2 regions of the Nocardioides convexus genome follow, and region 2 is predicted to be linked to the other one. Evidence: riboswitches for the same ligand, from Rfam matches in the RefSeq annotation. Region 2 holds a riboswitch; the other holds the start of a gene.

Region 1 (4,395 bases), 1.4 Mb from region 2:
CGCGCGGGCGACGGCCTGGCGCGGGATCCTCCCGGCGGCATGGGCCATCCGGCCGGCCAGCACCGCGAGTCGGAGCGCCCCTGCCATCGCCACTGGGTCGTCCGCGCGGGTGACGGCGGTGGCGGCGAGGACGGCGTCGCAGCCCAGGCTCCATGGCGAGGGCGGCGTCGCTCGCCGTACCGACGCCGGCGTCCAGCACCACCGGCACGTCCACCGCCGCCCGGACGGCCGCGATCGCGTGCGGGTTGAGCACACCCAGCCCGGAGCCGATCGGCGAGCCGAGCGGCATCACCGCAGCACAGCCCGCGTCCACGAGACGCCGCGCCACGACCGGGTCGTCGGTGGCGTAGGGCAGCACGGTGAAGCCGCGCCGGACCAGCCTGCTCGGCGGCGTCCAGCAGACTCGATCACGTCGGGCAGCAGCGAGTGCTCGTCGCCGATCACCTCCAGAGCTGACCCAGTGCGTGCCGAGCGCCTCGCGAGCGAGCTCCGCGGTGAGCACGGCCTCGCGCGCGGAGCGACATCCGGCCGTGTTCGGCAGCAGCCGTACGCCGTGCGCCCGCAGGCTCCGCCAGCAGCCCGCCGTCCGCGAGCGAGGAGGCCCGCCGCATCGAGACCGTGACCAGCGCCGGCTCCGCCGCCTCCAGCACCGGGCCGAGCAGGGAGACGCGCGGCAACCCGCCGGTGCCGAGGAAGAGCCGCGAGCCGAGACCGACGCCGTCGATCGCCAAAGCGCTCATCCGCCCTGCACCGCCGTCACGATGTCCACGACCGCGCCCTCGGCGAGCAGCGGCGCCGACCAGACCGAGCGCGGCACCACCTCCCCGTCGATCGCGACCGCGACCCCGTCCGGACTCGTCCGGCCGAGCCGCTCGCCCAGCAGGTCGCCGACCGTCCGGGCCTTGGTGTGCAGCGGCTCGCCGTTGCAGGTGATCGTCATCGTGCTCCTTCCATCGCACGGCGGGGATCGAGGACGGGGTCCACCCGCCCGGTCTCGAGGTGGTCGGCCACCAGGCGCGCGGTCAGCGGCGCGAGCAGGACGCCGTGCCGCCCGTGCCCCGCCGCCAGCACGACGCCCGCGACCCCGCTCGGACCGACGAGCGGCAGCCCGTCTGCCGTCGCGGGCCGGTCCCGGGCGGTGCCCTCGACGAGCTCGGCGCGGTCCAGTGCCGGCCAGAGCCGGCGACCGGCGTCGAGCAGGCGCAACGTGCCGCCCGCGGTGAGCACCGGCGGCGCGTCGTGCCGCTCGGTCGTCGCGCCGAGCACGACCCGCCCGTCCCCGCGCGGCACGAGGTACAGCGGCTCGCCGGCCACCCAGCCGCGCACCGTGCGCAACGGCGGGTCGTCGGTGCGCAGCCGCAGGATCTCCCCCGCACGCCGGACACCAGGCCGGTCCACGGCTCGGGCAGGCGCGCGCCGGTCGCCACGACGGTGACGTCGGCACCGCCCGGCCCCGCCACCATCCGCACCCGCTCCAGCAGCGCGGCACACACCGCCCGCGGGTCGACGCTCGCCTCCCCGGGCAGCAGCACGCCACCGGCCACCCGAGCCAGGGACGGCTCCGCCTCCCGCACGCCGGCGCGGTCCAGCGCCACGACCTCCCGGCCGTGCCGGCTCAGCAGCGCGGCCTGCCGCTCGACCTGCTGGAGGTCGCCCGCGTCGTGGCCCACCAGGAGGGTGCCCTCGCTCCACAGCGCCACCCCGAGCCGCCCGGCCAGGCTCCGGCCACAGGCTCCAGCGAGGCGAGCCCGAGGCGGAGCAGGCTCCTCCTCGCCGTACCAGACCTCGGCGGCGGGGCTCAGCATCCCCGCCGCGGCGTACGACGCCCCGCGGGCCGGGCGTGGGTCGACCACCGACACGGTGTGCCCACGGCGGAGCAGGCTCCTCGGCGACCGTCAGCCCGACGATCCCGGCCCCGAGCACCTCCACTCGCATCAGCCGACCGCCGTCACGGGCTCCTTCGCTGCGGCCACGGGATCGGGTTCTCGCCAGATCGCGCCGATCACGGCCACACCGTGCGCCCCCGCGGCCCGCGCCTCGGCGGCCGTCGCGGCCGTGAGCCCGCCGATCGCGACGAGCGGCAGCACGCCCGCAGCGGCCGTGACGGCCCGCAGGCCCAGCGGCTCCGGCAGGCCGGGCTTGGAGCCGGTCGGGAAGAGCGGCCCGAAGCCGGCGTAGTCCGCGCCGCTCGCGGCGGCGGCGAGCACACCGGCGCGGTCGCGGCAGGTCGCGCCGACGATCAGCCCGGGCGCGATCCGGCGCGCGTCGGCGACAGCGAGGTCGTCGGCACCGAGGTGGACGCCGTCCGCGCCGGCCGCGAGGGCGACGTCGAGCCGGTCGTTCACGAGCACCCGCGCGCCGTACGGCCGGACGGCGTCGAGGACCAGGGTCGTCAACGCGACGAGCTTCGCGGGTGGTCAGGTCCTTGGCGCGGACCTGGAAGCCGTCGACCCCGGCCCCGGCCAGGGCGGGCAGGAGGGCGAGGTCGTCCCATTCGGACACCAGGCAGAGCACACGTGCAGTCATCGTCATCCGTTCCTTCGCCGGCATGACCCGGATCAGGTGTGACGGTCGGAGCGGCTCCAGGCTCCCTCTCAGCCCGCTGCCGCGGACTCCCGTGGGTTGTCGAGACTCACGCTAGCGCACGGCTGTGCGCGGCCAGGTAGCGGCGCACGGCCAGCGCCGCCGCGCGCCCGGCGCGGTTGCCGCCGATGGTGCTCGCCGAGGGCCCGTATCCCACGAGCCTGGACCCGGGGGTCACGCTCGGCCGTGGTCGCGGTCTGCACGTCGGTGCCGCTCTGCAGCAGCGCGATCCCGCCGTGCTCGCTGCGCAGGTGCAGCGGAGCGAGGTGCCCGACGGCGGGCCGGAAGCCCGTCGCCCACAGGATCACGTCCACCGGCTCGAAGGCTGCCGTCGGCCCAGCGCACCCCGTCCGGCTCGATCCGCTCGAACATCGGGCGGCGCCGCTCGTAGGCGCCCAGCCTTGCGGCCTCCTGCTCCTGCGGGCGCAGGGCCAGCCCCGTCACGCTGACCACGCTCGCGGGCGGCAGCCCGGCACGGACCCGCTCCTGCACCAGGCTCGATGGCGTGCCGGCCGACGCTCTCGTCGAAGTGCTCACGCCACACCGGCGGGCGGCGGGTCACCCACAGCACGTCGGTGCGCGGCGCCAGGCTCGCCGATGAACTGCACCGCGGAGGCGCCGCCGCCGACCACGAGCACCCGCTTGCCGTCGAAGTACGGCGCACCCGGGTAGTCGGCGGTGTGCAGCTTGCTCGCCGCGGAACTCCCCCGACCCCGGGTACGACGGCGCGAACGGCCGCGTCCAGGTCCCCGTCGCGTTCACCAGGGTCCGCGTCGTCCACTCCCGCGCGCCGGCGTGCACCACCAGCAGACTCGCCCTGCGAGGTCACCCGGTCCACCCGCACCGGGCGCACCACGGGCAGGTCGTGCACGGCCTCGTAGCGGGCGAACCACTCGGCGAGCACGACGTTCGCGCGCGCTCCCGAGCCGCCCGGAGCGGGCGCGTCGGGGAGGTCGGCCACGCCGTGGACGTCGTTCATGGTCAGCGAGTCCCAGCGGTGCTGCCAGGCGCCACCCGGACGCTCGTTCGCGTCGAGGAGCACGTGGCTGATCCCCAGCCGCCGCAGGTGGTACGACGCGGAGAGCCCGGCCTGACCGGCTCCGACCACCACGGCGTCGTACACGTCCACGGGAGCCGAACGCCCCCGGATGACCTGTCGAGTCCCGGGCACCACTGCGACATTGGTCACGCATTCGCAGCAGCCGCGTCGCAACCGATAACGTTCGCCCCAGAGCGTGACCACCGGAGTGGGAGTTCGTTAAATCTCCGGGGGGATGCTCGGCTTTCCGGCCTCGACGGCGGAGAGTGGGGGTTCCAGGGGGAACCGACCAACCAACAAACTGAATGGGAATGGGGTCCCAAGCCGTGCGCAAGGCTCGTCTCTCTCGCCGCCTTCGTCCTGATGGGCGTCGGCCTCGTCGCCGTGCCGTCACCGGCACACGCCGCGACGACGGAGTGGTACTTCTCGGCCAACACCGGTGCCACCTACGTCAAGGCCCTCGGCGGAACCGTCTCCTCCGACCTGACCGCGGCCAGCGGCATCAGCGGCGGCCCGGACACCTCGTCGAAGAACAGCACGCTGTCCGCCAACGCCGCTGGCCTGCTGAGCGCCGGTGCCGCTGAGACGCGGACCACCGCCACGCGCAACAACGCGCGGGACCTGACCGTCAACTCCTACGCCCGGGTCGCCGGTGTCAACCTGCTCAACGGCCTGATCAAGATCGACGCCGTCGAGACCGACATCAACACCATCGCCAAGGCCGACGGCACGCACACCGTCAACGGTGGCACCAAGTTCCTCGGCATCAAGAT
Region 2 (4,395 bases):
CGTCGCGCTCGCCGAGGCCGGTGCGGACGTGCTCATCTCCTCGCGCACCGAGTCCCAGGCTGCACGAGGTGCGGGACCGGATCGAGGCGACCGGCCGGCGCGCGGTCGTCGTGCCGGCGAACCTCGCGCACACCGACGAGGTGGCCGGCCTCGCCCAGGCGGCGTACGACGCCTTCGGCCGTCTCGACATCGTCGTCAACAACGTCGGCGGCACCATCCCGAACGCCTTCCTGGACACCGACGTGGCCTACCTGGAGGAGTCCTTCCACTTCAACGTCGCCACCGCGCACGCGCTCAGCCGCGCGGCCGTGCCGCTGATGCTGGCGTCCGCGGGGGAGGGCCGGCAGAAGTCGATCACCTCGATCAGGCTCGATGATGGGCCGCACCGCCGCGCGCGGCTACCTCGCCTACGGCGTCGCCAAGGCCGCGCTCGCGCACTGGACCCGGCTCGCGGCGACCGACCTGGCGCCGGGCATCCGCGTCAACGGGGTCTACGTCGGCTCGGTGATGACCAGCGCGCTGGAGTTCGTCGCCGGCGTGCCCGCCATGAAGGAGCAGATGGAGCAGGCCACCCCGCTCGGCCGGATCGGCGAGGCCGAGGACATCGCCGCGGCGGTCGTCTACCTGTCCTCACGCGCCGGGCAGTTCGTCACCGGCAAGCCTGCTGGAGGTCGACGGCGGCATCCAGCAGCCCAACCTCGACCTCGACCTCCCCGACCTCGAGCCCGCGACGGCCGCTGACTAGGGTCGGCCCATGACGAGCGGTGTCGCCACGGGCCATGCGATCTCTCCCGACTCGGGCGAGCACTGGGCGGCCGAGGGCGCCTGGCAGGTCGCCGAGGGGATCCACCGGATCCCGCTCCCGCTGCCGATGGACGCCCTCAAGGCGGTCAACGTCTACGTCGTCGCCGGCGACGACGGGCTGACCCTGATCGACGGCGGTTGGTCGATCCCGGTCGCCCGCGAGTCTGCTGGACAAGTGCCTGCGCTCGATCGGCTCCGGCTTCGGCGACATCAAGCGGTTCCTGGTCACCCACGTGCACCGCGACCACTACACGCTGGCCACCGTCCTCGGCCACGAGTACGGCGCCGAGGTGGCCCTCGGCATCGAGGAGCGGCCCGCGATCGAGTCTGCTCCACCGGGCCGCCGCCGGCGAGACTCGACGAGGGGCCCTTCCTGGCGCCCCTGCGCACCGCCGGCGCCGCCGAGATCGCCGAGTTCGTGGGCGGCTGGCCCCCCGGAGCTGCCCGACGCCGTGGACTGGGCCTTCCCCGACCTGTGGCTGGAGGGCGACCGCTCCTTCGAGATCGGCCGCCGCACCCTGGACGCCGTGCACACCCCCGGCCACACCCCCGGCCACTACGTCTACGCCGACCGGGCCGAGGGCGTGCTCTTCTCCGGCGACCACGTGCTGCCCACGATCACCCCGTCGATCGGCTTCACCGTGCCGGCCACCGACCAGCCGCTGGGCCAGTTCATGGCCTCCCTGGCCCGGGTCCGGCAAGCTGCCCGACCTGCGGGTCCTCCCGGCCCACGGGCCGGTGGCCCCCTCGACGTACTCCCGGGTGGACGAGCCTGCTCGCCCACCACGAGACCCGCCTGGACCAGTGCGCGGCGTCGCTGCGGGCCCGCGGTGCGGTCACCTCGCTCGTGGTCGCCAAGGACCTCGGCTGGACCCGCCACGAGCGGGCCTTCGACGACCTCGACGTGTTCAGCCGGGGGATGGCCGCGATGGAGACGATGGCCCACCTGGGTCTGCTCGTCGCGCGCGGCCAGGCCACCAGCGAGGACCACCCGGACGGCACCGTCTTCACCGCCGTAGACTGACCCGGTCCGACAGGGGAGCCCCACGGGGCTGAGAGTGCGCACTGCGCAGACCCTCCGAACCTGATCCGGTTAGCACCGGCGAAGGGAGTCATCCGATGCGCATCCGCGCGCTCACCGGCCTCACCACGCTCGCCCTCCTGGTGGGCGGCTGCTCGCTCGTCGGCCAGGAGGACGACGGCAAGGGTGCGGTCAAGAGCACCGAGGTCACCCTGGTCACCCACGAGTCCTTCGTGCTCCCCGACGAGCCTGGTCACGAAGTTCGAGAAGGACACCGGCTACCACCTCAAGATCAGCAAGCCTGGGCGACGCCGGGACGCTGACCAACCAGACTCGTGCTCACCAAGGACAAGCCGGTCGGCGACGTGGTCTTCGGCATCGACAACGCCTTCGCCACCCGGGCGATCGACGAGGGCGTGCTCACCGGCTACGCGCCGACGCTGCCGGCGGGCGCCGCGCAGTACGAGCTCCCCGGCGACGACGCGGACGCCCTGACCCCGGTCGACACCGGCGCGGTCTGCGTGAACGTCGACAGTGCGTGGTTCCGCAAGCAGGGGATCGCGGAGCCGCAGGGCCTCGACGACCTCACGAAGCCCGCCTACAAGGACCTGTTCGTCGTCCCCGCCGCGAGCACCAGGCTCGCCCGGCCTGGCCTTCCTCCTCGCGACCATCGGCCGCTACGGCGACGGCTGGGCCGAGTACTGGAAGCGAGCTCGTCGCCAACGGCGCCAAGGTGGTCAAGGGCTGGACCGAGGCCTACATGGAGGACTTCACCTTCTCCGGCGGCGACCGGCCGATCGTGGTGTCCTACGACTCCTCCCCGGCCTTCACCCTCGACAAGGCGGGCGAGCGGACCTCGACCCGGGCGCTGCTCGACGGCTGCTTCCGGCAGGTCGAGTACGCCGGCGTGCTGCGGGGCGAGGACACCAACACCGACGGCGCGCACGCGGTGATCGACTGGCTGCTCTCGCCGGAGGTGCAGGCCGCGCTGCCGCCGAGCATGTACGTCTTCCCGGTCGCCGACGACACGAAGCCTGCCCGCGGAGTGGGCGCGGTTCGCGAAGCGGCCGGCCGAGACCGAGCAGGTCGCCCCGGCCGAGATCGCCGAGAAGCGGAAGGCGTGGCTGGAGGAGTGGACCGACCTCACCTCGCGATGAGCCTCGAGGCCACGGCACGGCGGGCGGCGTACGCCGCCCTGGCCGTCGTGCCGGTCGCGGTGGTGGCGGTCTTCTTCGTGCTCCCCGTGGGCGCGATGCTGCACCGCGGGCTGTGGCCGGAGGGCCGGTTCGCACCGGGCGCCGTGCTCGACGTGCTGGCCCGTCCGCGCACCGGCCGGGTGCTGTGGTTCACGCTCTGGACGAGCACCCTCGCCACGACGCTCGCGGTCGCGCTGGGCCTCCCGGCGGCGTACGTCCTGCACCGGCTGCGCTTCCCCGGCCGGGCGCTGGTCCGGGCGGCGCTGCTGGTGCCCTTCGTGCTGCCGACCGTCGTGGTCGGGCTGGCGGTGCGCGAGTCGATCGCGCCCTCGGGGATCCTCGGCTTCCTCGACCTGGACGGCACCCCCGCGGCGATCATCGTCGGGCTGGTCTTCTTCAACGTGGCGGTGGTGATCCGCACCGTCGGTGTCGCCTGGGAGTCCCTGGACCGCCGGCCCGGTGAGGCCGCCGCCGCGCTGGGGGCGACGCCCTGGCAGGTGTTCCGCACGGTCACCCTTCCCGCGCTGCGCCCGGCGATCGTGTCGGCGGCGAGCGTGGTCTTCCTGTTCTGCGCCACGGCCTTCGGGGTGGTGCTGGTGCTCGGCGGAGTCAAGTACTCCTCGGTCGAGACCGAGATCTACCTGCTCACCGCCGACCTGCTCGACCTGCCCGCCGCGGCGGCGCTCTCGCTCGTGCAGATGCTCGCGGTCGTGGTGCTGCTGGTCGTGGTCGGCCGGCTGCGCGCCGTACCGGACCCGACGGTACGACGCGCGAGCGCCACCCCCGCGCGCCCGCACCTGCGCGACCTGCCGGCCCTCGTGGTGACCGCCGCGACCCTCGTGGCCGTCGCGCTGCCGGTCCTCGCGCTCGTCGTGGGCTCGCTGCGGCGCGACGGGCACTGGAGCCTCGACTACTACCGCGCGCTCGGCGGCTCCGCCGACGGGCTCTTCGAGGTCTCGCTGACCCATGCGCTGCTGGCCTCCCTGCGGATCGCGGTGGACGCGACCTGGATGTCCCTCCTGCTCGGGCTCGCGGTCGCCTTCCTGGTCACCCGCCGCGTGCGCAGCCGCACGGGACGCCGTGCGCGTGCCGTGCTCGACGGCTTCTTCATGCTCCCGCTCGGCGTGTCCGCGGTGACCCTCGGCTTCGGCTTCCTCATCGCGCTCGACTCCCCGCCGCTCGACCTGCGGGCGAGCCCACTGCTCGTCCCGGTCGCCCAGGCGCTGGTGGCCCTGCCGATCGTCGTACGGACGCTGGTGCCGGTGCTCGCCGGCATCGACGACCGTCAGCGCCAGGCCGCCGCCTCGCTCGGTGCCGGCCCGCTGCGCACCCTGCTGACCGTGGACCTCGCCGTGGTCTGGCGACCGCTGCTGG

The links. Region 2 has a riboswitch for thiamine pyrophosphate ahead of G5V59_RS19285 (hypothetical protein). Riboswitches for the same ligand answer to the same signal wherever they lie in the genome.
Region 1: linked by a shared signal. The riboswitch ahead of G5V59_RS29210 (thiamine phosphate synthase) and the one ahead of G5V59_RS19285 (hypothetical protein) in region 2 are both predicted to bind thiamine pyrophosphate.

What each region holds. Positions count from the first base shown of each region.
Region 1 covers NZ_JAAMYA010000001.1:3,916,533-3,920,927, reverse strand. The annotation lists gene G5V59_RS29235 (hypothetical protein) at 1-93, opposite strand, end outside; partial or broken gene thiG (thiazole synthase) at 212-541, opposite strand; gene G5V59_RS29225 (hypothetical protein) at 441-740, opposite strand; gene thiS (sulfur carrier protein ThiS) at 737-940, opposite strand; gene G5V59_RS29215 (FAD-dependent oxidoreductase) at 937-1,923, opposite strand; gene G5V59_RS29210 (thiamine phosphate synthase) at 1,935-2,396, opposite strand; TPP riboswitch at 2,518-2,629, opposite strand; gene G5V59_RS37910 (hypothetical protein) at 2,595-2,897, opposite strand; gene G5V59_RS29205 (NAD(P)-binding protein) at 2,888-3,706, opposite strand; partial or broken gene G5V59_RS29200 (choice-of-anchor P family protein) at 3,986-4,395, shown strand, end outside.
Region 2 covers NZ_JAAMYA010000001.1:2,565,167-2,569,561, reverse strand. The annotation lists partial or broken gene G5V59_RS19305 (SDR family NAD(P)-dependent oxidoreductase) at 1-55, shown strand, start outside; partial or broken gene G5V59_RS19300 (SDR family NAD(P)-dependent oxidoreductase) at 21-284, shown strand; gene G5V59_RS19295 (SDR family oxidoreductase) at 373-741, shown strand; gene G5V59_RS19290 (MBL fold metallo-hydrolase) at 1,038-1,823, shown strand; TPP riboswitch at 1,830-1,932, shown strand; gene G5V59_RS19285 (hypothetical protein) at 1,924-2,148, shown strand; gene G5V59_RS19280 (ABC transporter substrate-binding protein) at 2,161-2,778, shown strand; gene G5V59_RS19275 (iron ABC transporter permease) at 2,826-4,395, shown strand, end outside.